Regions from separate parts of the Pseudomonas kitaguniensis genome, predicted to be linked through region 2. Evidence: predicted binding sites of a transcription regulator. Region 2 holds the regulator's gene; the other holds the start of a gene.
What was found. Region 2 encodes sigma-54, which starts transcription at its own class of promoters, with help from an activator protein. Its sites were predicted from a motif close to ANTGGCATNNANNTTGCTNT; they were not measured.
Positions count from the first base shown of each region.

Region 1: flgA (flagellar basal body P-ring formation chaperone FlgA) is a predicted target of sigma-54. The motif match lies at 2,799-2,818, and genes of this name have one in related genera.

Region 1 covers NZ_JBLZPT010000003.1:97,671-107,973, reverse strand. The annotation lists gene ACOZK9_RS05925 (carbohydrate binding domain-containing protein) at 86-862, shown strand; gene cheR (protein-glutamate O-methyltransferase CheR) at 935-1,762, opposite strand; gene ACOZK9_RS05915 (chemotaxis protein CheV) at 1,806-2,738, opposite strand; gene flgA (flagellar basal body P-ring formation chaperone FlgA) at 2,840-3,604, shown strand; gene flgM (flagellar biosynthesis anti-sigma factor FlgM) at 3,745-4,071, shown strand; gene ACOZK9_RS05900 (flagella synthesis protein FlgN) at 4,120-4,590, shown strand; gene ACOZK9_RS05895 (flagellar regulator YcgR PilZN domain-containing protein) at 4,687-5,430, shown strand; gene ACOZK9_RS05890 (MFS transporter) at 5,491-6,873, opposite strand; gene ACOZK9_RS05885 (helix-turn-helix transcriptional regulator) at 7,824-8,561, shown strand; gene ACOZK9_RS05880 (acyl-homoserine-lactone synthase) at 8,655-9,278, shown strand; gene ACOZK9_RS05875 (DUF885 domain-containing protein) at 9,333-10,303, opposite strand, start outside.
Region 2 covers NZ_JBLZPT010000002.1:253,659-263,961, reverse strand. The annotation lists gene ACOZK9_RS05120 (KpsF/GutQ family sugar-phosphate isomerase) at 1-461, shown strand, start outside; gene ACOZK9_RS05115 (KdsC family phosphatase) at 462-986, shown strand; gene lptC (LPS export ABC transporter periplasmic protein LptC) at 995-1,567, shown strand; gene lptA (lipopolysaccharide transport periplasmic protein LptA) at 1,554-2,126, shown strand; gene lptB (LPS export ABC transporter ATP-binding protein) at 2,126-2,851, shown strand; gene ACOZK9_RS05095 (RNA polymerase factor sigma-54) at 3,036-4,529, shown strand; gene hpf (ribosome hibernation-promoting factor, HPF/YfiA family) at 4,605-4,910, shown strand; gene ptsN (PTS IIA-like nitrogen regulatory protein PtsN) at 4,921-5,385, shown strand; gene rapZ (RNase adapter RapZ) at 5,388-6,245, shown strand; gene ACOZK9_RS05075 (HPr family phosphocarrier protein) at 6,262-6,534, shown strand; gene ACOZK9_RS05070 (ZIP family metal transporter) at 6,572-7,465, opposite strand; gene ACOZK9_RS05065 (superoxide dismutase) at 7,497-8,108, opposite strand; gene ACOZK9_RS05060 (hypothetical protein) at 8,110-8,553, opposite strand; gene ACOZK9_RS05055 (class II fumarate hydratase) at 8,581-9,957, opposite strand; gene ACOZK9_RS05050 (hypothetical protein) at 9,950-10,303, opposite strand, start outside.

The DNA of each region.
Region 1 (10,303 bases), on a different contig from region 2:
GTATTTATGACAGTTGTGGTGCCTGCCGCATCGGATGCCCTATTGGGCGGACATCCCTTAATTCGCAAGGAAGAGGCTTACCACGATGAATGTCCCAGCCCTCGGCTTCACATTACAAGACTCGGCACTGCCCATTCCAAACCTGAACACCAGTCTGCTGACGGGCAACTCTGCAGAAGTCATGTGCAGCTTCCCCTTACTGCCCATGGACTTTGTCAATATCAACATGATCAGCAACGTTCTGGGTGGCGACCATAACCAAAGCTTTTCAATTGCCCAAGGCGTGCCCTCACTCATTGCCCAGATACCCAGAGAACGTGTTGAAGCCAACGAGGGCAACAGCGTGCGGCTGCGGGTGAGCATCAGGCGTAGCGGGGTTTCCCTTAGTGCACCGGACGCCACCGTGACCATCAACCGGCGCCCGATAGTCATACCGCCAACGCCAGGCGTTGTGTGGGATTTCAAAGACGGTACTTTCCAGGGCTGGGTGGCCCAGGGCAGTTACACGGGCGGCGTGTTGCGTATTGTGGGTGGACGGGTAGTCGCTGACGTACCCGACAGCCAGCTTGCCAAGTCCCACATCATTACCCGAACCATTTTGGTGACCGCGGGCCGCACGTACGATTTCGCCTTTGATGCAAGCGCAGGCGACCCCGCCGATGGCTCAATGGTTTTCCTGACCCTCAACGGCAGCCGAATCGGCGCGACTGTTCAGAACATCAACCTGACCCAGCAGTCCGGGAGCGGGTCGTTTGTCGCCACAATGACCGGCAACGTCACACTCGGCCTGTTCAACGATGCCGTTCCGCTAGGCCGACATCGCCTGTCGCTGGGCAATATCAGCATGACACAAAGGCCCTGAGTACACGCTGCTAGAGTTTCGCCAAAAAAAACGGGAGGCCTTCAAGGGGCCTCCCGTTTTTATTCAGTGCTATTACTTGGCCTGGTAAATGATACCCGGGCTGCACTGCACCATCTGGTAATGATCCGGCAACCCGTTCAATGCTTCAGAAGCACCGAGGAACAAATAACCACCGCGCTTGAGCGTGCCATGGATACGCAACAGGATGTCTTTCTTGACCTCTGCCGAGAAGTAGATCAGCACGTTGCGGCAAAACACCATGTCAAACTTGCCCAGACTGGCGTAGCTGTCGAGCAAGTTGAACGAGCGAAACTCCACCCGGCTCTTGATCGGCGCCTTGACCGCCCAACGCCCCGCCCCTTTAGGGTCGAAGAAACGCTGAAGGCGCTCCTGTGACAAACCACGACCGAGCGCCAGGCTGTCGTACTCGCCGGTCTTGCAGTTGGTCAGCATGGTGCCGGACAAGTCAGTGGCGACAATTTGCGCACCCGCCTTCAACTGGCCCATGTTGGTTCGCTCGAACTCATCGATGGACATCGAAATCGAGTACGGTTCCTGCCCCGAAGAGCAGGCGGCCGACCAGATACGCAGACGCTGGCCCGGGCTGGCCTTGATGGCCTCCGGCAGCACTTTGCTCTTGAGCACCTCGAAAGGGTAGGTATCGCGAAACCACAGGGTTTCGTTGGTGGTCATGGCATCGACCACCATTTCCTTGAGCCCGCTGCGCGGCTGGCTCTGGATGCGCTGCACCAACTCGCCCAGGGACTTGATGCCCTGCTGCTCCATGAGTTTGTTGAGGCGGCTGGATACCAGATACTGCTTGTTTTCACCGAGCAATATGCCACAGGCTTTTTCCAGGAAGACCCGGAATTGTTCGAAATCCAAATTACCCGTAGACAATGATACCGCCTCTTAAATCGTGTGACCGCCAGGGGAATTCCCCTTAGCCGTGATCTGCTGCCTTGATCCGGTCGACTACCCGGGATGCCAGGTCATCAGGGCGAAATTTGGCCAGGAAGTCATCGGCACCGACTTTCTTGACCATCGCCTGATTGAATACACCTGACAACGAAGTATGCAGGATGATGTGCAACTTTTGCATGCGTGGATCGTTGCGTATCTCGGCCGTCAGCGTGTAGCCGTCCATTTCCGGCATCTCGATGTCAGAGATCATCATCAAGAACTCATCTTCCGGCTTCTTGCCTTCATCCACCAGCTTGCGCAAATAATCCAGCGCCTGGCGGCCATCATTAAGCGCCACCACTTCGACGCCAACGGTTTGCAGGCAACGGGTCACCTGCTTGCGCGCCACCGAGGAGTCATCCACCGTCAGCACACGCAGCGATACCGCCTTGTGCGCCGTTTCGGCATCCACCACGCCTACCGAGATGGTTTCAGAGGTGGGCGCGACTTCGGCGAGGATCTTCTCCACGTCGATAATTTCGACCAACTGGTTATCCACCCGTGTCACCGCCGTGAGGTAGTGGTCACGCCCGGTGCCCTTGGGCGGCGGATGGATCTCTTCCCAGTTCATGTTGACGATGCGTTCCACCGAGCGCACCAGAAAACCCTGGGTCTTGGTGTTGTACTCCGTGATGATCACGAACGGGTTTTCGCGATCCTGCAAACCCGCCGAACTTGTGGCCAGGGCCAGGTCAAGAATCGGGATGGTCGCGCCACGGATGTTCGCCACGCCACACACCACGGGGCTGGATTTGGGCATGATCGTCAGCTTGGGACATTGCAGCACTTCCCGCACTTTAAACACGTTGATGCCATATAACTGTTTGCCATCCAGGCGAAAAAGCAACAACTCCAGGCGATTCTGCCCCACCAGCTGTGTGCGCTGGTTTACTGAATCCATTACACCTGCCATGCCATGACTCCTACGCTAAAACTTAGGCTAGACCTAAAGTGAAGCGCGTACCCACCACTAAACGGCACGAGCTTTGCTGTTGTTTTGATATTTAGTTGGCCATGAACCTTAAAATGACAGTTTCTCGACGCCCTCGCCTTCCAACGTTCCGCAGACTGCTCTGCGTCTCGCTGGCGTTGCTCGCCTTGGGCTCGGGCATCACGGCCCGCGCAGATAACGCCACCTTGCCTGATCTTCTTATCGGCGTCACTCAAGGCTTTCTTGAGTTCACTGTAGAAGATTATCTGGCAACCACCCAGACGCCGGGGCGTTATGAGATTCAAGTGAACCAGTTGGACCCGCGTTTGCGCATGCCGCTGTGCGACAAAGAATTGACAGCCTCGCTCGAAAGCCCCGCCCAGCCCATCGGTCGGGTCACGGTAAAAGTGCGCTGCGAGGGCGCCTCGCCGTGGACCGTGTTTGTGCCGGCGCAGGTCAAACTGTTCCGCGACGTGGTGGTGGTGACGCGGCCGTTAAAACGCTTGGGCATCATCGGCTTCGACGACATAGGCTTGCGCGAACGCGATATCAGCCTGATCAACCAAGGCTACCTGACGTCGGTTGACCAGGCCGTGGGGCAGAGATTGACCCGACCAATGGTGGCCGATCAAGTCATCACGCTGGTCCACCTGGAACAGGCCGAAGTGATTCGTAAGGGCGACCAGGTGGTGATTTCCGCCAGCAGTGGCGGGCTTACCGTAAAAATGCCGGGGGAAGCGCTGTCCAACGGCGGCATGAGCGAACAGATCAGGGTTAAAAACCTCAACTCCAACCGGGTGATCAAGGCGCAAGTTACCGCGCCAGGGCAAGTCGAGGTAGCGTTATAGTCACTGGCGCAGGACGCCTGCTTTTCCTACACTGTGCGCCATAGATGCGTACGTGCAGGTTTATTGTCAATCGAGCCTAAAGTTTGTCCGGGTATGGCCGAAAACATGGCAAGCGTCCAAATACCCAGAGGTTTTTTATCATGGTCATTGATTTCAGTCGTTTAAATAACGCCCCGGCTTTGCCCGGCAATACGCGTACCAGCGGTGCCAAGGACAGCGTAGAAGCCAAGTCGCAGCCAGCGCCTGCCGCCAAGGCAGAACAGGCCAGCGCCAGCCAAAGCGGGGAATCGGTTCACCTGAGCAATGAGGCTCAACAGTTGCAGAAGGTCACTGACTCGCTGCGCGATCAACCTGTCGTCAATAAAGCCCGTGTGGCCGAGTTGAAGCAGGCCATCGCCGATGGCAGCTATAAAGTCGACAGCAACCGTGTAGCCAGCAAGCTGCTTAACTTCGAAGCCACGCGCTAGGCAAATGCCTGCGCAGGGCTTTTGGACGCTTAAAACCCAAGGCCAGCCATGCACCACGACGAACATTTGCTTCAACTGATCATTGATGATCTGGCGCCGACGCAACATTTGCTCGAGCTGCTGAAAGAAGAGTCCCTGGCCCTGCATGGCCGGGACATGCGCTTGCTGGAAGATATTCTGGCGCACAAGCAGTCGCTGATTGTGCTGCTCGAGCAGCATGGCAAAAAGCGCAGCCAGATTCTCGTCAGCCTCGGCCTGCCGCCCGATCACGATGGGCTTGCACAGCTGGCCAGCCATTCCTCGGTCGGCGACCAGCTGCTGGCGCAAAGCACCGCACTCAATCAGTTGCTCGCCCAGTGCCAGGAAGCCAACCTGCTCAACGGTCAGTCTATCCAGCTGCAGCAAGCCACGACCGCCAACCAGTTGCGAATCCTTCACGGCGGAGAGCCCCCGGCCCTTTACAACGCCCAGGGTTCCACCTCGCGGCTGGTCAAACCAAGCACCCGTAGCCAAGCCTGACACCGGTTTACAGCGCGCCCTATCCAAAGCGCGCTACATGCTGGCAAAATGCCGGTTCTTGCGTGTAGTCGTATTTTGTCTGGAGATGGAAGAACCGTGTTCAACGCCCTTAATGCGGAAGATGCCCCGCAGCCACCCAAGGTGCTCACCACGCCTCTGGAAATCGCCAGCACCTTGCGGATGCTGCAAGAAAGCCATGACCCACTGATCATCACGTTCCACGAACGCAGCCAGCGCTTTCAAAGCTATTTGGTGGACGTTGACAGCAAAACGCTGACCCTGGACGAGATGATCCCGCGTGACGGCGAACGCCATCTCGAAAATGGCGAACCGTTCCGCATCGAAGGCTTTCACGACGGCGTGCGTGTGGCCTGGGAAAGCAACGGCAAGCTGGCCATCAAAGAAAAAGATGGCCAACGCGTCTACACCGGCAGCCTGCCCGATGAAGTGGTCTACCATCAGCGTCGCAATGCCTTTCGCGCTGCACTGAAGCTGGCCCAACTGGTCAACATCGAGATGGGCGGCGAAAAGATCAAGGCACCGGTCAGCGGCAAACTGCTCGACATCTCTGCCACCGGCTGCAAATTGCGCTTTGAAGGCGACATTTCCGATCGCCTGCAACTGGGCCAGGTCTACGACCGGTTTATCGCCGCCCTGCCCTTCGGCAGCATGACCACCTCTGTCGAACTGCGTCACCTGCACTTCGAAGACCGTATCAACATCACGTTCGCCGGCGTGCGCTTCCACAACATGAGTGGTTTGGTGCAGCGCCAGGTAGAGCGGTTTGTGTACCAGTTGCAGCGTGAAGCGCGACGTTTCGACAAAGACGACGATTTTTAACGTTTAAAATCGCGGCAAAAAAAACGGGCGGATCCTGATGGGATCTGCCCGTTTTTGCGTTCAGGGGCGCGCCCTGCTCAAGTCATGCGGATGCTCGTCCGGGCCCAGCGGCTCCGGCGGCCCTTCGAACAGCGGCTCATCGGCCGGTGGCTCAGGTTCGGCTTCAGGCTCGGGTTCGACTGGACCCTGCATTTGCTCCTGCACGATCGCCTCGTCCACGCGCGGGTCAAGGCACACCACCAGCGGCGAGCTGGACATGCTGTCGGGCATCGCAACGTGGTGCAGCGGCGCATCATCAACCTGATGCAGGTTGGTCACCGCCTTCGGCCGAATACGCCACACCAGCACCAACCCGCACAGGCTGAAAAACACATACAGCATGTGGCTGCCAAACAGCTTCATGGCAACGCCGGCCAACAGCGGCCCGATACTCGCACCCACGCCGTACGTCACCAGCAACATGGCCGTCAGCGACACCCGGCGATCACCCTCAACATGGTCGTTGGAGAACGCCACCGCCAGCGGGTACAGGCAGAACTGCACCAGCGAACACAAGAACCCGGCCACGAACAACACTTCCAGCGGCACCTTGGTCAGCACGGCCAACGGCAACGCCGTCACCGCCAGGCACAACGCAAAGCAACGAATCAGCAAGGCGCGATCATAGCGGTCCGACAACCAGCCCAACGGCCACTGCACCAGCAAGCCTGCAAAAATACAGCTACCCATGAACAGACCGACCTGCTCGGTGGTCAGGCCTTGCTGAGACGCATAGAGCGGCGCCAAACCGTAGAACGAACCCACGATCAACCCCGCACCCAGCACGGTACTCAGCGACTGCGGCACACGCTTGATAAAAAACCGCGGCTCCATCGGCGCCGGGTGCAGCGGCGCCGGGTGAATGCGCCGCGTCATGGCCACGGGCACCAGGCACAGGGCAAAACACAGCGCGACCAGCATCAGCAATTCAAGGCCCAGCTCTGGGTGCATCACCAGGATCAACTGACCCAATACCAACCCCAGGTACGACGCGATCATATAGCCGCTGAACACCACGCCACGCTGCTTGGCATCGGCCTGCTCATTCAGCCAGCTTTCGATGACCATGTACTGGCACATCATCCCCAGGCCCACAATCATCCGCAGCACGATCCACGCCGGCAGCCAATTGATCAGGCCATGGCCCAATACCGCCGCACCGACGATCCCGGCGCAGGTGGCATACGCACGAATATGCCCGACCCGGGCGATCAGGCGATGCCCGATTTTGCCGCCCAGCACCAGGCCAAAATAGTTGGCCGCCATCAACGCACCTACCCACAGGCTGTCGACATGGTCGGCCGCCAGGCGCAAGGCCAGGTAAGTACTGAGCAGGCCGGAGCCGATCAGCATCATCAAGGAGGCGAAATAAAGGGCTCGAAAAGATTTCCAGATTTGGCGCATCGGCGTTCCGAGCGGCTCCTTGCAGTGAGGGACAGGGCTATCGGCATGATAGTCCGGGGTGGCCGGGAACGGACAGGCAATAGGGGCTGTTTCCGGGGGAAAATTTTGCTTACTAGCTCAGACGCTGCATGGCGGCGTGCGAGGTACATGGGTTGCGATAAATACATCGCGCACCTGCTGAGAACCCGGATCGCGGGCAAGGTTCGACCGGTGTTTGAGGGCGCGCGCAAAAAAGCCCCGCCAGAGAAATCTGTACGGGGCTTTTTATGAGAGCGCTTCAGGGGCGCCACAAAGAGGGTATCCCAGGGCCGGTTCGAACGGCCAACCTTCCCGTAAGCACGCAGATGCGTTGATCAATCCGCCTGGTTCTGCTCGGGTCCTCAACACCGCAAACAACTGTCTAAAGGGACTATCGACAACCCGCCAGGCGATAACAAAGATTTTTCAATGCGTTCGAAAGAGCCAGCCCGCTATAACACGTAAGGCGACGTCCCGCTTAAATAACCGGAATGATACATTGATTGCCCTAAAAACAGATCGTAATGAACGTTTTGCTGAGCGCTGAGCATATTATTCAGTAGGCACGGGCAACTGTTTTAAAGTTTTAAACCCCGCGTGTATATCCTGAATGTTACAACAACAAATCAGACTGCAAACCGAAAACTTAGGGCCGGACCGAATGAGGAATGTATAGGCCTTGACGGTAGAAGGTGGTGGACTTCACGAACGGTTGACATCCCCCCCTTAAAGCCTCTATTTTCTGCGACGCAGCCAAAAATAAAAAAACTCAATCAATAATAATTATCATTCCCCAGCCACTTTTCGCAGTCGTATCTTCGCGCCCCATTTGGGTGCGTAAAAAGCAGCAAGCGCTTATCTGCACCATTGATGAGCGTTGATGAAAGTCTGGCATTAGGACGACCAGGATATACATTCAGAGGGAATAAAAATTGCTGGCTTTAGAAGAGTTTAATGGGATTTTACAAACGAATTCTGAAAAGCAATGGTTTGAAGAGTTAACCCATTGCACGCAAAGGCTGGGCTATACAGACTTTTTGTTCGGTCTGAAAAAAACAGCTAACGCCCCCTTGGAATCCGCCATCATATACTCCAACTACGATGAGACGTGGAGAAAAAAATATGATGAATCGGGTTACGCTTTCATCGACCCGGTAGTAGAGCATAGTTTTACCAAAGTATTTCCCATCGTCTGGCGCGAAGACATTTACCAAACGGTTCAGCAAAAAGACTTCTTCGAAGAAGCGAGTGCTCACGGACTTCGCAGCGGCATTACGCTTCCCTTGCATGGTCCTGGCGGAGAAATTGGTACATTCAGCTTGAGCCTGGATAATATCCAGAGCACTCCCCAAACGATCCGTCATATCTCTGATACCCTCCCACAGCTTATGTTAATCAAAGAGCTGGCACTGGGCAGCTATTTGCCTTACTTGCACACACCGAACCCGCTCATCAAAACAACGTCAGAGCTGTATCCCCTGTCAAAAAAGGCGATAGAAATTTTAAAGTGGTGCGCCATAGGAAAAACCTCTTGGGAGATCGCTCGAATTTGCGTGTGCACAGAAGCCAATATTAATTTCCACTTGAATAAGGCTCGCCATATTCTCGGCGTTAATAGCCGCAAGGCTGCTGTGGTGAAAGCTTATTCCTTGGGCATTATTGATATCTAAGCCACTGCTTTAATCGACTGCCGCTCAGTACATTACTAGACAATATATCGCTAATACGCTGCGATCGACACTATCATTTTTGATAGCTGATCAATGAAATATTTTGAATTATTCTCCTCTCACATTTTCGGTGAGGGGAAAAAAATGCATTATTCACTGGGTTATAAAAACGAATTTAACAAGCAAGCTATTATCTCCATGTACAAATTACGTGCCGATGTATTCAAGACACGTAAAGGCTGGGCGATCGACACTATCGATGGTATGGACATTGATGGTTACGATGCCTTAGACCCTATCTATATGCTGATCAAGAAAACCTTTGAAGATAATGATGTACAGGGTTGCTGGCGGCTTTTGCCTACCTCGGGCCCTTATATGCTCAAGCACACCTTCAGCGAGTTGCTTAACGGAGAAGAGGCGCCCTGCTCGGAAAAAATATGGGAGCTCAGCCGATTCGCCATTAACGCTGAAGAAAAACGAGTGATGAGCTTTTCAGACATCACCGCCGAAGCGATAAAAACCATCATAGCGTTTGGTTTCGAACAACAACTGGACAGCTATGTCACCGTGACAACTGTCGGTGTAGAGCGAATGCTCATTCGTTCGGGTATTCACCTGCAGCGACTCGGCCCCGCTCAGCAAATTGGCGTGGAACGTGCCGTGGCGCTGAAAATTCTGCTGTCGGAGCACACCAGAAAAGCCATATTGCAATAAGACGACCCACCTCCCGAAGAGAGCGCGTGCATAAAGTGTGCACGCTCTCGGTTATCAGCCCGGATAATTAAACGGGACCGCGCCGTTTCTTAAAAGACCCGCATTGAAGCGGCTCAAATCAAAGTCGTCACCGTACTTTGCATACTCATCGCAACGACGCTGGCGAATCGTAGCCAGCCCTACTTGATACCCGGCCGCTTGAGCGGGAACCGCAAGATAACGATCGATTTCGGCCGCCGCGTCCTCCGCGTCGAGCCCGGCACACTTCTCAAGAAAAGTTATACCTTGAGTGCGCGTCCAGCCCTTGGCATGCAGCCCTGTGTCCGCGACAACACGCGCGGCTCGCAACTGTTCGGTTCTGAGGTGCGAATTCTCGCCGCTGGCCGCGTCTGTATACAGCTGAAGCGTCGACGCGAGCCCTTCAGCATAAGTTGCCCAACCCTCGATAAAGGTGTTGAACAGACTCAGTTGCAATAACACCGGCAGCGCCGGATTCTGCCTCGCGACGCAGAATTGCAAGTGATGCCCGGGCACCGTCTCGTGAAAAGCCACCACTTCAAGGAAACTGAACGGCATTTGTCGAACCTTCGCCGCATTCACCCAAAAGATCGCCGGGGAATGCCGCCCTGCCGGGGTGTATTTGGCAAACGGTGCGGATGCCTCCAGCGCCGGTGGTATTGCCTTGAATGACAGAGCCTCAAGGTACGCGCCCTCAACACACTCATCCGCCAGAGCACAGGCCCGCTCGTTGAGTTCTTCCAGGTAAGTCAGCAGGGCGTGCGTAAAATCAAATGAATCCAGGCTTTGCCCAGAGCGCTGCAGCAAGTAGCTTTCGGTCGTTTCAGTGCTCACAACATTGGCTGCAGAGCGTGCCAACCGTTGGTTGACTGCCTCCATTTGCTCCAACCCGAATTGGTGAAGCAACTCGCCATCCAGGCTATTGGCCTGATACCGCAAAGCCTTCTGGTAATACTGGGTGCCGCCCGGAAGATCCAGAACCGAATGGACCGGCGCATGATCCGAGG
Region 2 (10,303 bases):
CACTGCTGGAAGCTCGCGGCTTCACCGCTGAAGACTTTGCGTTTTCGCACCCTGGCGGCGCCCTGGGCCGTCGCCTGCTGCTGAAAGTTGAAAACGTCATGCATTCGGGTGACGAATTGCCCCACGTGCAGCGTGGCACCTTGCTCAAGGACGCGCTGATGGAAATGACCCGCAAGGGCCTCGGCATGACCGTTATCCTGGAAGCCGACGGGCGCCTGGCCGGGGTGTTCACCGACGGTGACCTGCGCCGCACGCTGGACCGCACTATTGATATTCACACGGCAACCATTGATGCGGTGATGACGCCACACGGCAAGACCGCCCGCCCCGAGATGCTTGCAGCCGAAGCGCTGAAGATCATGGAAGACCACAAGATTGGCGCACTGGTGGTGGTCAATAGCGACGACCGCCCGATCGGCGCCCTGAACATGCACGACTTGCTGCGTGCGGGAGTGATGTAAATGACCAGCGACCTGCTGCAACGCGGTAAAAACATCAAACTGGCGATTTTCGACGTCGACGGCGTGCTGACCGATGGCCGCCTGTACTTTCTCGAAGACGGCAGCGAATTCAAGACGTTTAATACCCTCGACGGCCAAGGCATCAAAATGTTGATGGCGGCCGGCGTGCAAACAGCGATTATCAGTGGTCGAAAAACACCGGTTGTAGAACGCCGCGCACAAAACCTCGGGATTCCTCACCTGTATCAGGGCCGCGAGGATAAACTGGTGGTTCTGGACGAGCTTCTTGGCCAACTCAACCTAAGCTATGAGCAGGTCGCCTACCTGGGTGACGACCTGCCCGACCTGCCGGTGATTCGCCGGGTGGGTCTGGGCATGGCCGTCGCGAATGCTGCGGCTTTTGTGCGTGAACATGCGCATGGCATTACCAGCGCACGAGGCGGTGAAGGTGCAGCCCGCGAGTTCTGCGAGTTGATCCTGCGCGCCCAAGGCAGTCTTGAAGCGGCCCACGCCGCCTACCTATAGAGCGTTTTATGCTGAGCAAAAAGATTCGCAACTTCCTGTTATTCGGAGTGATCGCCGCGCTGTTCCTGGCGGTGGGCTACTGGAATATCAGCCCGGAGCGCTTCCTCGACAAGCCTGTTGCACAGGTGGATGAAGGCGCTATCGACTATTACGCGACCAACGCCTACAGCGTGCAGTTCTTGCCAGACGGCAAGGTGCAGTACGAAATGACTTCGGACAAAGTCGAGCATTTGAAGGCCTCCGAAGTCACCTTGCTGACCAACCCGGACCTGAACCTTTACCGTGGCACCGAATTTCCGTGGCACGTCACCAGCAAGCGTGGCGAGGTCAACCCGGACGGTACGCAGGTAGAACTGATCGACTCGGTACGCGTTGCGCGCACTGACGACCAGAACCGCGACACCATCATTACCAGCAGTCGCATGACCGTTTTCCCACAACAGCAATATGCGCAGACCGAGCAAGACGTTAGAATCGACGGCGCTGGCGGTGTATCGACTGGCAAGGGAATGAAAGCGTATTTGAAAGAAAGCAGGATACACCTGCTATCGAACGTAAGAGGACAGTATGAGGCTCGTTAAAACTCTCCCTATTTTGCTCAGTCTGGGCGCAGCACTGGGAAGCGTGAGCGCCTGGGCTCTGCCGAACGATAGCGAGCAACCGATCCACATTCAGGCTGACGATGCTCAGCTGGATGACAAACAAGGCGTGGCCACCTACACCGGCGGCGTGATCATCACCCAAGGTTCGATGAAAATCACTGGCAATACAGTGACGCTCACGCGTACCCCGGCGGGCGAGATCGACGTGGTAACGTCGGTGGGCAACCTTGCCTACTTCGAACAGAAGCAGGCCGCCGCAGACCCTGCCCCGATGAAGGGCTACGGCAGGACCATCCAGTATCACGCCCAGCAAAATCGCATCATTCTGATCGATCAAGCGCGTGTCGTGAGCAGCGATGGCAACACCACCGACGGTGAAAAAATCACCTACGACACGGTGAAGCAGATCGCTCAGGCGGGTCGTGCGACCGGCGCGAAAATCGGTACGCCGAAACCGCGTATCGACATGGTTATCCAGCCGAAGCAGAAAGACGCCGCCGCCCCTGCGCCTAAACCCGCTGCGAAGAAGGCCAATTAATGGCAACCCTGAAAGCCCAGCATTTGGCCAAGGCCTATAAAAGCCGCCAGGTCGTGCGCGATGTCAGCCTGTCGATCGACAGCGGCCAGATCGTCGGCCTGCTCGGCCCCAACGGTGCCGGCAAGACTACTTGCTTCTACATGATTGTGGGGCTGGTCCAGGCGGATCAAGGCCGCGTATTGATCGACGACCTGGACGTAAGCCACCAGCCGATGCACGGTCGTGCGCGCGCAGGTATCGGCTATCTGCCCCAGGAAGCGTCGATCTTCCGCAAACTGTCGGTCGCCGATAACATCATGGCGATCCTTGAGACCCGCAAGGAACTCGACCGTGACGGCCGCCGCCAGGAACTGGAAAGCCTGCTGCAGGAGTTCCACATCAACCATATTCGCGACAACCTCGGCATGAGCTTGTCGGGTGGTGAGCGTCGCCGTGTAGAAATCGCCCGTGCGCTGGCCACTGCGCCGAAATTTATCCTGCTGGACGAGCCGTTTGCTGGCGTTGACCCTATCTCGGTTGGCGACATCAAGCAGATCATCCATCACCTCAAGGCCAAGGGCATCGGTGTACTAATCACCGACCACAACGTGCGTGAGACTCTGGATATTTGTGAAACAGCTTATATCGTCAACGATGGCCAGCTGATTGCCGAAGGCGACTCAGCCACCATCCTGGCCAACGAACTGGTCAAGGAAGTTTACCTGGGCCACGAGTTCCGCCTGTAAGTACGGCGGTGTCCGGCCTTGCGCCTGGGTGCGCGGGAGTCAATAAAAAGCTCGATTTTTTTATTGTTACCGCGCTCTAGGCAAAGCACTGGATATCAGGCATATAATTTGCTTATGTTTGGCGCTCACGCGCCCTGTCGTGGATGGCGCATTGCGCCGGCGAATAAGGTGTTAAGCCCCTGCCATGAAACCATCGCTAGTCCTGAGAATGGGCCAGCAGCTGACGATGACACCGCAGCTGCAACAGGCCATCCGCCTGCTCCAATTGTCGACCCTGGACCTGCAACAGGAAATCCAGGAGGCCCTGGAGTCCAATCCGATGCTCGAACGCCAGGAAGAAGGCGACGACTTCGATAATGCAGACCCGCTGGCCGATAACATCGAGCAAAAACCCAACGCTGATGTGCAGGAACCCTCCTACCAGGAAACCGCCCCTACGGTGGATAACCTTGAGGACGGCGAATGGAATGAACGCATTCCCAACGAACTCCCCGTGGACACTGCGTGGGAAGACGTTTACCAGACCAGCGCCAGCAGCCTGCCGAGCAACGATGATGACGAGTGGGACTTCACCACCCGTACGTCTGTTGGCGAAAGCTTGCAGAGCCACTTGCTCTGGCAACTGAACCTGGCACCGATGTCGGATACCGATCGCCTGATCGCGGTGACGCTGATCGACTGCATCAACAATCAGGGCTACCTGGACGAAAGCCTTGAGGAAATTCTTGAGGCCTTCGACCCGGAGCTGGACATTGAGCTGGATGAAATCGAAGCCGTCCTGCACCGGATCCAACAGTTCGAGCCTGCCGGTATCGGCGCGCGCACGCTCAGCGAGTGCTTATTGCTGCAACTGCGCCAACTGCCTACCAAAACCGCTTGGCTGGCTGAAGCCCAGCGCCTGGTAACCGACTACATCGACCTGCTGGGCAGCCGCGATTACAGCCAACTGATGCGCCGCATGAAGCTAAAGGAAGATGACCTGCGCCAGGTCATCGAGTTGGTACAGAGCCTCAACCCGCGCCCGGGCTCACAGATCGAGTCCAGTGAAGCTGAATATGTGGTTCCCGATGTGATCGTGCGCAAAGACAACGAGCGCTGGCTGGTGGAGCTGAACCAGGAATCGGTGCCACGCCTGCGGGTCAATCCGCAATATGCTGGTTTTGTGCGCCGCGCCGACACCAGCGCCGACAACACCTTCATGCGCAACCAGTTGCAGGAAGCGCGCTGGTTCATCAAGAGCCTGCAAAGCCGCAACGAAACCCTGATGAAAGTGGCTACCCAGATCGTCGAGCACCAGCGCGGCTTCCTGGAATATGGCGACGAGGCGATGAAACCCTTGGTACTGCACGACATCGCCGAAGCGGTGGGCATGCACGAATCAACGATTTCGCGGGTTACCACGCAAAAATTCATGCATACCCCTCGCGGTATTTATGAGTTGAAATACTTTTTCTCAAGCCACGTCAGCACCTCCGAAGGCGGTGAATGCTCGTCCACGGCGATCCGCGCGATCATCAAAAAACTGGTTGCCGCGGAAAATCAGAAAAAGCCATTGAGTGACAGTAAGATCGCTGGTTTACTGGAGGCACAAGGCATTCAGGTCGCCCGTCGAACCGTCGCCAAATACCGCGAGTCCCTTGGGATCGCGCCTTCCAGCGAGCGTAAACGTTTGATGTGACGGGCGGGCCACAGCGTTCCAGTGGCAGGCATTTCTGCCTGTCGCTTTATGCACTGGCAACGAAGGAGAAGCTGTATGCAAGTCAACATCAGTGGACACCAGCTGGAAGTCACCAAGCCCCTGCGTGAGTACACCGAGAGCAAGCTGAACAAGCTTGCGGGGCATTATGACAAGATCACCAACGTGCAGGTCATCATGGAGGTCGACAAGCTCAAGCAGAAAATCGAGGCCACCCTGCACATACCGAATGCCAAGGTCGTCGCCAATGCGGAACATGACGACATGTACGCGGCGATTGACTCGCTCTACGACAAGCTGGACCGCCAACTCATAAAGCATAAGGAAAAGAATCTGCACCTGATGCAAGGTACAGGTCGTTAACTCTCCCCCCATGATCCGACTTGAAACCATCCTGACCCCCGGCCGTTCCCTCGTGAACGTGCCGGGCGGCAGTAAAAAGAAAGCCCTCGAAGAAATTGCCAAACTGATCAGCCGCGAAGTGCCTGACCTGGATGAGCAAGTTGTTTACGAGTCGCTGATTGCCCGTGAAAAACTCGGATCGACCGGTTTTGGTAACGGCATCGCCATCCCGCACTGTCGCCTGCCAGGCTGTGAATCGCCTGTCAGTGCCCTGCTGCACATGGAAAAACCCATCGATTTCGACGCCATCGACGGTGCGCCGGTCGACCTGCTGTTCGTTCTGCTGGTCCCGCAAGCCGCTACCGATGCACACCTGGAGCTGCTCCGGCAGATCGCCAGCATGCTGGACCGCAAGGAAGTACGCGACAAACTGCGCAGTGCCAGTAGCAACGAGGCGCTCTATCAGGTTGTCCTGGACGAACAAAACGGGCAGTAATCATGCGCTTGATCATCGTCAGCGGCCGTTCCGGCTCGGGTAAAAGTACCGCCCTCAACGTTCTTGAGGACAGCGGCTTCTATTGCATCGATAACTTGCCGGCCGGCCTGCTGCCGGAACTGGCGGAACGCGCGCTGATTCACACCGAACTGGCGCAACCGTTGGTTGCCGTGTCGATTGACGCGCGTAACCTGCCCAGCCATCTGGTGCGCTTCCCGCAATTGCTTGAGGAAGTGCGCGCCAAGCATATTCATTGCGATGTGCTGTACCTGGATGCCGATGAAGAAACGCTGCTCAAGCGCTTCTCCGAGACACGCAGGCGGCACCCCCTCAGCAGCGCCAACCGCTCGTTGGCCGAAGCCATTGAGGACGAGACCAACCTGCTCGGGCCGATCATTGACCTCGCCGACCTCAAGATCAACACCACAGGCCTGAACCTCTATCAGTTGCGTGATGCGATCAAGCTGCGGCTGTTGAATCAACCGGAGCCTGGTACGGCATTTCTGGTTGAGTCTTTTGGCTTCAAGCGCGGCATGCCGGTGGATGCCGACCTGGTGTTTGATGTGCGCTGCCTGCCCAACCCTTACTGGAAACCAGAGCTGCGTGAACAGTCCGGGCTGGATAAGCCCGTGGCCGATTACCTGGCCGCGCAACCGGATGTCGAAGAGATGTATCAGGACATCTCAAGTTACCTGCTCAAATGGCTGCCACGCTTTGCCGCGAGTAATCGCGCCTACGTGACCATTGCCATCGGCTGCACCGGCGGCCACCATCGCTCCGTCTACCTGACCGAACGGTTGGGCCAGGTGCTGCAACAAACCCTCAAGAACGTCCAGGTTCGCCACCGCGACCTTAGCTGAAAGGAACACCTGCGCGATGCCCGCTCTGGAAATTGAAATCATCAACAAACTGGGCCTGCATGCCCGCGCTTCGGCAAAATTCGTCGGTGTTGCCGGGCAATTCCCCTGCCAGATCCGCGCCGGGCGCACGCCGGAAACCATGGTCGACGGCAAAAGCATCATGGCGATGATGATGTTGGCCGCCGGCAAAGGCACCAGGATTCACCTGAAGACCGAAGGCGAGCAAGAACAGGAAGCCATGGACGCACTGGTGGCGCTGATCAATAACTTCTTTGATGAGGGTGAGTAAACTCACCCACCGAGGCAGGTACGAGGCCGCAATGGCCTCAGCCCAATGCGGTATCCATCACCATCATCAAGCAAAACCCGATGCACAAGCCAAGGCTGGCGAGCTTTTCGTGGCCATTACGCCGCGATTCGGGGATCACTTCATGGGTGACCACCAACAGCATCGCGCCCGCGGCCAACGCCAGCCCCAAGGGCAGCAATACTTCGGCCAAGCTCACCAGCCAAGCGCACAGCACGGCAAACACCGGCTCGACCAGGCCTGACGCGGCACCGATCAAAAATGCCTTGGCGCGCGACATGCCTGCCCCCGCCAATACCAGCGCAATCACCAAACCCTCCGGCACATCCTGCAGGGCTATGCCCATGGCCAAGCTGTCGGAATCCGGCATGCCCCCGCCTGCGGAAACGCCCACCGCCATGCCTTCCGGGATGTTATGGGCAATGATCGCAAACACGAACAGCCAGATGCGCGGGGGAATCACCGGTTTACCCGGCGCGCCCACCAGCATCTCCGGGCTGGCGCCGGACACTTTGCGGTCGACCAAATACAGCCCGAATGCCCCTAGCATGATGCCAAGGCTGATCAAACCACTCGCGCCCCAAGGCGACAGGCCGAGGCTTTCAGCGGCGGCAATGCCCGGCACGATCAGCGAAAAGGCCGTCGCCGCCAACATCACTCCGGCACCAAAGCCCAACAGGGTATCGCTCAGCGCCACCGGCATACGACGAATAACCAATACCGGCAGCGCGCCGAGCGCCGTGCCAAGCGCGCAGATCGACCCGCCCTGCAAGGCACGCAGTATGCGTGGCTCCAAGCCGAGCCAAGCTATCCCGTTGGCCACCAGCAATGCAGTACCTGCCAATAGCAGCAGCGAGCCAAACGCATAACGAAACATTCGCACGCTGCTGATCGCCAGTGTTTCAGTGCCCATAGTCGGCCTTAGGTCGTGTTGGAGGGGAAAGTCAGGCCAAGGCGGCTTCATAGCGGGCGGCGACTTCTGGCCAATTGATAACGCTGTAGAACGCGTTGATGTATTCCGGGCGACGGTTCTGGTACAGCAAGTAATAGGCATGCTCCCACACGTCCAGGCCGAGGATCGGCGTGTTGCCGTTCATCAGCGGGCTGTCCTGATTACCACTGCTTTCTACTACCAGGGTCTTTTGTGGGGTGACGCTGAGCCAAGCCCAGCCGCTGCCGAAACGGGTTAACGCGGCCTTGGTGAAGGCCTCTTTGAACCGCTCGAAACCGCCCAACTGAGCCTCTATCGCCTGGCCCAGTACGCCCTCGGGTTTACCGCCGCCGGTGGGTGACATCACCGCCCAGAACAGCGAATGGTTAGCGTGGCCGCCGCCTTGGTTGATGACTGCGGCGCGCAGCGTTTGCGGCAATTGCTGAACGCTGGCCACCAGCTTCTCGACCGGCCAGCCGGCAAATTCGGTGCCCTCGACCGCCGCATTGAGGTTATTGATGTAGGTCTGGTGATGCTTGGTGTAGTGAATTTCCATGGTCTGCGCATCGATATGCGGTTCCAGGGCGTCGTAGGCGTAGGGCAAGGCAGGCAAGGTGTAGGACATATCAATGTGCTCCGTAATAAGGACTGTTGCGAGTCGCCGCACCCGCGTGCGCAGCGGTGCCGCCCAGCAGGCGGTGAGTACGCGGGTACTCACCGTGATCGCTGATAAAATTCAACAGTTCGACGTAGGTCTTGCTGCTTTGGCGCAGCGCCGCCTCGCGCAATTGCGGGCTGAGGCGTGTGTCCTGCAGCGTTTGCAACAAGCGCTGGTGGATGGCGCAAAGGTATTCGGCGCTTTCCTCGGGCTGGTTAAGGCGCAGGTGCAAGTCCGCCAGGTTGTGATGGGAAATGACGCAAGCCGCCACTGCTTCGTCAGCATCCGCCCAGCGTTCGAATAACACTTGAGCCAGGGCCAGGGCTTGCAAATAGGCCTCGCGAGCGTCGACCAACTCGCCCTGCATAAAGCAGCGATTGGCGCGTTCGATCGTGCGTTTCCAGTGCTCCATGGTGAGCCTCCAAAGCAGAGTCGGTAATTACACGCCGCCAGCCGTGAGCTTTTCCGGGTCCAGCAGGATTTCCAGTTGGCTACGGGGCAAGTCGGTGTGTTCGAGGGCGACATCAATCACCGGTCGACCTTGCTGATAGGCCTTCTTGGCGATTTCAGCGGCTTTTTGGTAACCAATGATCGGGTTGAGTGCCGTGACCAGAATCGGGTTGCGTGACAGCGCTTCCTTGAGCTTGGCCTCATTGACCTTGAAGCTCGCGATGGCTTTGTCGGCCAGCAAACGACTGGCGTTGGCCAGCAGTTCGAGGCTGCTGAGCAGGTTCTGGGCGATGATCGGCAACATCACGTTCAATTCGAAATTGCCGGACTGACCCGCCACCGTAATCACCGTGTCATTGCCGATAACTTGCGCAGCGACCATCGCGGTAGCTTCCGGTATCACCGGGTTGACCTTGCCGGGCATGATCGACGAACCAGGCTGCAGGGCTTCCAACTCGATTTCACCGAGGCCTGCGAGCGGGCCGGAATTCATCCAGCGCAGGTCGTTGGCGATTTTCATCAGCGAGACGGCGGTGGCCTTCAATTGGCCGGACACCGCCACGGCGGTGTCTTGGGAGCCGATCAACGCGAACAGATTTTTGCCTGGCGTGAAGTTAACGCCGGTCAGGCTGCTCAGTTGCTGACTGAAGCGCGCGGCAAATTCTGGGTGTGCGTTGATCCCGGTCCCCACGGCGGTGCCGCCCTGAGCCAGGGCCTGCAAGCTCGGCAGCAAGTCCTGCAAATGGCCGATATTGGCCTTGAGCTGTTGCGCCCAGCCATTCAGCACCTGGCTCATGCGCACCGGCATGGCATCCATCAGGTGGGTGCGGCCAGTCTTGATAAACGGGTGAACTTCTTCGGCCTTACGCTCGATCACTTGCACCAGGTGCAGCAGAGCCGGCAACGTTTGTTCATGCAAAACCAACGCTGCGCTGACGTGAATGGTGGTGGGGATAATGTCGTTGCTGCTCTGGCCGCAGTTTACGTGGTCATTGGGGTTGACCGCCTCGCCCAGCAAACGGCTGGCCAGGGTCGCAATCACTTCGTTGGCGTTCATGTTGGAACTGGTGCCGGAGCCGGTCTGGAAGATGTCCACCGGGAAATGCGGCATGTAATCGCCTTCCAACAAGCCTTGGGCAGCATCGACAATGGCTTTGCCCTGCGCCGCGCTGATCTGTTGCAGGTCGACGTTGACCTTGGCGGCTGCCACCTTGGCCAGGATCAGGGCACGGATGAATTGCGCCGGCATACGCTGGTGGCTGATCGGGAAGTTGTTCACCGCGCGCTGGGTCTGGGCGCCATACAAGGCCTCGGCAGGCACTTGCAGTTCGCCCATGCTGTCGCGTTCGATACGGGTGTTACTCATCGTTAGATCCTTGCACCAGGTCAGAAACGGAAAGGGAAGGCAGCAATTGGCAGGTCGCCAATTGCCAGGCAAAAGCCTGCCAGCGCTTGAGGCGGCAGGCACAGTGGGAGAGTTTTTCGAGGTCGCGCAATGGGCGCCACGCCTGGTCCAGGCACAGGGATCGCCAATGCCAGGGCAAAGCGATATCGCTGGCGGTGTCGAGCAGCAGTCGGAATGAGGTTTCGGCAATCGTCCACGGGTGCGTTGCGCTGCAACACGCCAGGTATCGCCCCTCATTGAGGTAATGCTCGATCAGGCGCGGCTCATCCGGGGCAAGGCCACAGCGAATCTGACGACTCATCCAGCG